DNA from 2 places in the Tersicoccus mangrovi genome. Region 2 is predicted to be linked to the other one. Evidence: predicted binding sites of a transcription regulator. Region 2 holds the regulator's gene; the other holds the start of a gene.
What was found. The regulator HspR, encoded in region 2, represses chaperone genes until heat shock. The targets are predictions, from matches to a motif close to AAGTTGAGTCNNNNNGACTCAACTT.

Region 1: V6N00_RS08410 (ATP-dependent Clp protease ATP-binding subunit) is a predicted target of HspR. The motif match lies at 1,730-1,754, and genes of this name have one in related genera.

Annotation. Positions count from the first base shown of each region.
Region 1 is NZ_JBAJMW010000003.1:483,575-487,312, reverse strand. Features, by position in the region: gene V6N00_RS08410 (ATP-dependent Clp protease ATP-binding subunit) at 1-1,652, opposite strand, end outside; gene V6N00_RS08405 (cyclase family protein) at 1,778-2,410, shown strand; gene V6N00_RS08400 (right-handed parallel beta-helix repeat-containing protein) at 2,462-3,738, opposite strand, start outside.
Region 2 is NZ_JBAJMW010000001.1:540,302-544,039, reverse strand. Features, by position in the region: gene V6N00_RS02660 (nucleotide exchange factor GrpE) at 1-639, shown strand, start outside; gene V6N00_RS02655 (DnaJ C-terminal domain-containing protein) at 763-1,773, shown strand; gene V6N00_RS02650 (heat shock protein transcriptional repressor HspR) at 1,829-2,260, shown strand; gene trmB (tRNA (guanosine(46)-N7)-methyltransferase TrmB) at 2,295-3,095, opposite strand; gene V6N00_RS02640 (DEAD/DEAH box helicase) at 3,423-3,738, shown strand, end outside.

The sequences.
Region 1 (3,738 bases), on a different contig from region 2:
ATGACCCGCTCGTGCAGGTCGGCCTCCAGGTGGGACAGCCGGGACCGGTCGTCCTCGGTCAGGCGCGCGGCGGGGATGCCGGTGGCGCGGGAGATGATCGCCGCGATCAGGTCCTCGTCCACGGTGCGGCCGGAATCAGCAGCGCCGTCAGCCGTGCCGGCCGCGTGCTTCGCGGACAGCTCGGCGTCGGCCACCTTGCCCTTGGCGATCTCGACGGCGTCGCGCAGCGAGGATGCCTCCTCGTAGCGCTCGTCCGCCACGGCGTCCTCCTTCTCGGCCTCCAGCCGGGCGACCTCGGTGCGCAGGGCGTCGACGTCGACGGCGGGGCCGTGGCGCAGGCTCAACCGCGCGCCGGCCTGGTCGATCAGGTCGATCGCCTTGTCCGGCAGGTACCGGTCGGTGACGTAGCGGTGGGACATCGTCACGGCGGCGCGCAGGGCGGCGTCCGTGTAGGTGACCCCGTGGTGCTGCTCGTAGCGGTCCTTCAGCCCGGCCAGGATGAGCACGGCGTCCTCGACGCTCGGCTCCCCGACGGTGACGGGCTGGAAGCGGCGCTCCAGGGCCGGGTCCTTCTCGATCTTCCGGTACTCGCCCAGGGTCGTCGCACCGATCAGGTGCAGCTCGCCGCGGGCCAGCTTCGGCTTGAGGATGTTGCCGGCGTCCATGCCGCCCTCGGAGCCGCCACCGGCGCCGACGACGGTGTGCAGCTCGTCGATGAAGACGATGACGCCGTCCTTCTCCGCCGCGATCTCGTCGAGCGTCTTCGTCAGGCGCTCCTCGAAGTCACCGCGGTAGCGGGTGCCGGCGATCATGCCGGGCAGGTCGAGGGAGATGACGCGCTTGCCGGCCAGCTGGGCGGGCACCTCGTCGGCAGCGATGGCCTGGGCCAGGCCCTCGACGACGGCGGTCTTGCCGACGCCGGCCTCGCCGATGAGCACCGGATTGTTCTTGGTGCGGCGCGCGAGGATCTCGATGGCCTGCTCGATCTCGTCGGCACGGCCGATCACCGGGTCGAGCTCGCGGTTGTGGGCGCGCTCGGTCAGGTCGGTGCCGTACTTGGCGAGCATCGACTCGCCGTTCGCTCCGGCACCCTGCGGAGCCTGGGCGCCCTGTTGACGGGCGGCCTCCTCGGCTCCGGCCTGCTGCAGGGACTGCGGCGTGATGCCGGCACCGGTGAGGATCTGACCCGCGGGGGCGTCCTGGTTGAGGACGAGCGCGAAGAAGACGTGCTCGGGGTCGATGTAGGTGGAGCCGAACGAGCGGGCCACCTGGTACGCGTCCAGCAGCACGCGCTGGGCGGAATGGGTGAGGGACGGGGTCGCGTCCACCGGGCCGTCGGTCTTCTCCGGCAGCCGGGCATCGATGGCGCGCACGACGTCGGCGGGGTCCGTGCCGAGGTGGCGCAGACCCTCGCTGATCTCGTCCCGCTGGACCATGACGCGCAGCAGGTGCAGGGCGTCGACGTCGTGGTGGCCGTGCTCGGCGGCGAACCGGACGGCACTGGCGACCACGTCGTGGGTGCGGCGGGAGAGCAGGCGGGTGAGGTCGACCGGCCGCCCCGCGCGGGACGACCGCTGGCCCTGCAGGTACTGGGCCAGGAAGTCCTCGAACGATCCACTACCGGCGGCGGCGGGTCCGAAGAACGTGGGCATGGATTCCTCCTGATGAACCGAAGTTGAGTTCACTCGTATCAACGTCGTGTTTCCGAGGATATTCCGTGCGGCGTGAAAAGTTGAGCGGAGGCGACTCAGATCACGGTCCGCGGCAGACTGAGGGAATGATCGTGGACCTCACGCTGCCCGTCCGTGCCGGGATGACCGTCGTCCCGGGCGATCCCGAGGTGCGGGTGCGGCCGGCGCTCACCGTGCCGGAGGACGGCGTCGCGGTCACGGCCCTCGAGCTGGGCTCGCATACGGGCACGCACGTCGACGCCCCGGCCCACCTGATCCCCGGTGGCCGCACCGTCGATCGCGTCGATCCGGCCGAGCTCGTCGGGGAGGCGCTCGTACTACGGGTCGAGGCGGTGATGCCGGGCGAGTCGATCACCGTGGACCGGCTCGGGGCCCTGCCGTCGAGGGTCCCGCCGATCGTGCTCGTGGCGACGGGCTGGGACCGCCACGTCGGGGAACCCCTCGCCCTCCGTCACCCGGTGCTCGCCGAGGACGCGGTGAGGACGCTGATGGACCGGGGGATGCACGTGCTGGGCGTCGACACCCTCAGCCCGGACCCGACTCTGCAGGACGCCCCGCTCGCACTGCCCGTCCACGCCGCGGTGCTGGGCGCGGACGGGCTGATCGTCGAGAACCTCGCGAGGCTGACCGAGCTGCCCGCCCGCGTGCGCGTCGGCATCCTCCCGCTGCTGCTGGACGGCGGTGACGCGGCGCCCGTGCGGGCGGTCGCGTGGACCTGATCCCCGGGGTCAGGTCCACGCGCGCCATCCGCGTCCGTCAGCGGTGCCGGCTCAGGGCCGGGGCAGGGCGCCGAGGTTCCGGCTGCCCGACGCACTGACGCCGAGGGCGGCGGCGACGTCGGCCGGCAGGCTTCCCGCGAGCTTGCCGCCGCCAGCCGCCGGAGTGAGAGCGTAGTTCCCGGTGCCGACAGCCGGCATCACAGAATCGGCCGCGCCGACCAGCCAGGTCGACCGTGACTCGAAGCCGCCGTAAGTGCTGGCGAATCGCGCGCGGTCAGCGGCCTTGAAGTAGTCGACCGCAGACGCGAGTCCGTTGCGCCAGGCCATGAACAGTGGGTCGGCTCCCGCGCGGGAGACGACCAGGTTGTCGTCGAAGGCGCTGAAGTACTGGGACGGCATGGTGTTCGATGGTGACACGCTGACGTTCCCGTCCGGATTCACGGCATACGCCATGTGGTCGGAATCCGCGATGACGTTGTACTTCACCTCGACGTTGCGCACATCCGGGCCACAATCCGTGATCCCGTTCAGGCCCTGCGTACGGGCGTCGTCGTAGACCCGGATCGGCACGTCCCTGTGGATGTGGACGAGCGTGTTCTGGTAGATCTTCGTGTTCGCGGAGGTCACCTGGATGCCGGCGGCGGCGCCGTCCACGATGTTGCCGGCGATCAACCCCGTGTCCGAGACCTCGTGGAACAGTCCGATGCCCCCGACGTTGCGGATGGTGTTGTAGGTGTACGTGCCATTCCGGCACAGTGAGTCGCACCACAATCCACTGGCATTGCCGCCGCTGTTCTCCACCAGGTTCCCGGTCAGGAGGAACTTCTGGATGTGAGCCAGCTTCACGGCAGCCTGACCGCAGGAGAGGGTGCAGCCGACGCCGAGGTTCTCCCACACGTTGTGGTTGAACACGTTGTCGGCCACGGTGAAGTCGGAGTCGCGGCCTGCCCTCGAGTCACCGTTTGCGCCGAGAGGCGTGTCACCGTTCCAGGCGAACACCGTGCGTGCGACCCGGGTGGAGGGCTGTGGAGTGCTGAAGTCGAGCCCGGCGGCGGAGTTGAACGAGAATGCAGTGTTCTCGACGGTCGTGGTGCCGTTGCCGATGTAGACCGCGCCGGCACTGATGCCGTCGTTGGCGTTGCTGCCGTACCGCCGCACGCCGATGCCCTTGATGCCCCACGTGACTCCGGTGCCCGCGGTGGTGCCGAGGATCAGCGCCTTGGGACGAGCGGTGAGCTCGACGACGTGGCCGGTCGGATCGGTGCCGAGGGAGAGGGTGCGGGCCGTCCAGTCGTAGTAGAACGTGCCGGGCCGCAGGCTCGTGGCGT
Region 2 (3,738 bases):
GACAACCGCCGGATCGACCCGGTGACCGGTGAGGTCCGCGGCGGGTCCGGGAGCGAGGCTCCCGGGTCCGTGGACGGACCCGCCGGGCCGCCGGCCGCCGGTGACGCCGCGGAGGGCACCGACCGCGACGTCGTGGCCGAGGCCGAGGCGATCCTGGACGGGGCCGGAGCCGAGGGCATCAGCACCGCCGACGCCGACCGGGAGGCCGCTGAGGCGGTCAGCGACGGCGACCGTCTCGCGGCCGAACGGCTCGCCGACCTGCAGCGGCTCCAGGCGGAGTTCGTCAACTACCGGCGCCGGGTGGACCGGGACCGGGACGTGGCCCGGACCAACGCGGTGATCTCCGTGCTCACCGCCCTGCTGCCCGTCCTCGACGACCTGGACGCCGCGCGTCGGCACGGCGACCTCGCCGAGGGGCCGTTCGCGGCGATCGCCGCGAAGCTCGACACCGTGCTCACCCAGCAGGGGCTCGAGCGCTACGGCGAGGTCGGCACCGTCTTCGACCCCGCCATCCACGAGGCGCTGCTGCAGCAGCCCAGCGACGAGGTCGACCCCGGCCACGTCAGCCACGTGCTGCGCTCCGGCTACCGTGTGGGGGACCGCGTCCTGCGCGCCGCGCAGGTGGGCGTCGCCTCCTGATCCCTCCGGGGTGCCGGGCGACCGGCACCCCCTCGAGACGGACCGTCGTCGTGCGCTGACCCAGCGACGGCGGCGGTCCGCTCGTCCTTCACTTCCCCGTCACTCCCGCAGAATCGAGACGCCATGGCCAGTCAGGACTGGATCGAGAAGGACTTCTACCAGGTCCTCGGTGTGTCCAAGGACGCCACGGAGGCCGACATCAAGAAGGCGTACCGCAAGCTCGCGCGGAAGTACCACCCCGACCAGAATCCCGGCGACGCCGCGGCCGAGGAGAAGTTCAAGGACATCGCCGAGGCGAACTCCGTGCTCTCCGACCCGGAGGACCGGCGCCAGTACGACGCCATCCGTGCCATGGGCTCGGGCGCCCGGTTCAGTGCCGGCGGCGCCGGTGCCGGGGCGGGCGGCGGCTTCGAGGACGTCTTCGGCGGCCTGTTCAACGGCGGCGGGCGCACCCGGACCCGCTACTCGACGCCCGGCGGCGGGGGCGGGTTCGACGCCTCGGACCTGCCGCCCGAGTTCCGCGACCTCTTCGGTGGCGGCGGCTTCGGCGGGGGCGGCGGGTTCGGCGGCTACGGCCAGCAGGCGACCCGGAAGGGCGGCGACCGCCAGGCCACGACGTCGATCTCCTTCGCCGGCTCCATCCGCGGCACGACCATCGGTCTGCGCGAGGGCGACGGCGACGTGATCGAGGTCCGTGTGCCGGCCGGCGTGCGGGACGGCCAGAAGATCCGCGTGCGTGGCAAAGGCCACCCCGGGGCGGCCGGCGCGGGCGACCTCATCGTCACCGTGCACGTCAAGCCGCACGACCTGTTCACCCGCGACGGCGACGACATCCGCATCACCGTGCCGGTGACCTTCCCCGAGGCCGCGCTCGGCGCGTCGGTCGCGGTGCCGACCACCGACGGTGAGACCGTGAACGTCAAGGTGCCGGCGGGGACGCCGTCCGGCCGGACGCTGCGCGTCAAGGGCCGCGGGGTAGCCACGAAGAAGCGCACGGGCGATCTGCTGGTCAAGGTCGAGGTCGCGGTGCCGCAGAAGCTGAGCGGAGCGGCACAGGACGCGGTCAAGGCCTTCGCCGAGGCGACCGGCGACGCGGATCCCCGACGGGACCTCGCCGCCCGCGCCCGCCTGTGAATCGGTCCGGTCGACCCGGCGCCACGGGTCCGCCCACCACGCGAGAGGAGTGAGCATGGACATCGACGCCGACGCTCCGATCTTCGTCATCTCGGTCGCGGCCGAGCTCGCCGAGATGCACCCGCAGACCCTGCGCCAGTACGACCGGATGGGCATCGTCACCCCGCAGCGCTCGCCCGGCCGATCACGGCGCTACTCGAAGCAGGACGTGGACGCCCTGCGCATGGTGCAGCGCCTCTCGCAGGAGGGCGTCTCCCTCGAGGGCATCCGCCGGGTGATGCAGCTGGAGAACCAGGTGCGGGCGCTCCAGGGCCGCGTCACCGAGCTGACCGAGGAGCTCGCCCGGGCGCAGGCCGCCGGCGGGGTGGTCGACGCCTCCCGCGTGTTCGCCGCAGGCATCGCCGGCGACGTCGTCTCCCTCACTCGAGGTCAGCGCCCACGCGGCCGCTCGCAGGCCGTCGTGCTCTGGCGCCGACCGGCGCGCTGAGGCCGCTCGGCACACCCGCCCGGATGCGGCGTCGTCAGCGCCGCACGTACGTCAGGTCGCGGATGACCCTGCCCGCCGCGATGCCCTTGCGCTCGAAACCGGTCTCGATGCGGCGCTCGAACCGCGGGGACCAGCCGTCGGCCCCCTCGTTCGCGGCACTGAACTCGGCCACCTGGTCGAGGGTCTCGCGCATCTGCTCCGCGTACTCCTCCCAGTCCGTCGCCAGACGCCACCGGCCACCGGGCCGCAGTACCCGCGCCACCAGGGCGGCGAACTCGGGGGAGACCAGGCGGCGCTTGTGGTGCCGCTTCTTCGGCCACGGGTCGGGGAAGAACATCCAGACCTCGTCCACGGACGCCGGGACGAGCATCGTGGCGAACACGTCGGGCGCGTTCGCCTCGATCACCCGGATGTTCGGCGCGCCCGCGGTGTCCGCCTTGCGCATCAGATCCGACAGGCCGGGACGGTAGACGTCGAGGGCCAGGAAGTCCTGCTCCGGGGCGGCCGCGGCCGCGGCGACGACGGCGTCCCCCAGGCCGGATCCGATCTCCACGACGAGGGGAGCGCTCCGCCCGAAGGCGCTGGCGGCGTCGAACCGGGCCTCGGGGTCGACGGACGTCGCGGCCGAGGCACGCGGCACGTCCACCAGGTAGTGCCCGCTCAGGCGCTCCCACGCGGCCAGCTGCTTGCCCTGCAGGCGGGTGCCCCGCCGCACGAAGGAGAGCACGCCACGGTGGTGCTCGTGCCCCGGGTCGCCGGGATCCGCAGGGCTCTCCGGGCTCGACGTCGGCGTTCCGTCGGCGGCCTGCGCGGTCTCGTCCTCGTGTTCCGTCACGGCGGTCAAGCCTAGCGGGACGGCCGCCGACAGCACCCCGTGTGACCAATCACGCCGCTCCCGATCCGCCCGTCGACGCGCCTGCGACGTAGGATCGAGAAGGTACCGGCACGTCGGACGGCATTTCCGTCCTGGTGCGCCATCATCGGCCCGCTCGATCCCGCGGGCCGCCCTGCGGCTCCAGCCGCACCGGCTCACGCCGGTTGCGACCACCCGCCGGTACGCGTCGCGAATCTGACGACCCGCCGTTCACCCGGCCCTTCCTTTTCCGGCGCACCCGCCGTGATTCCTCGCGCGCGGGCCCGACCATCGAGAGGTTCCACCCTCGTGACATCCTTCGCCGACCTCGGCGTACCCTCCGTTCTCGCGGACTCCCTGACCGCCGCCGGCATCGCCGCTCCCTTCCCCATCCAGGAAGCGACCCTCCCCGACTCGCTGGCCGGCAAGGACGTGCTCGGCCGCGGCCGCACCGGTTCCGGCAAGACCCTGGCCTTCAGCCTGCCGCTCGTCGCCCGCCTGGCCGGCGTCACGCGCCGTCCCTCGCGCCCCACCGGGCTCGTCCTCGCACCGACCCGTGAGCTCGCGACGCAGATCAACGCGACCCTCGAGCCCCTGGCCAACGCCCTCGGTCTGCGCACCACCG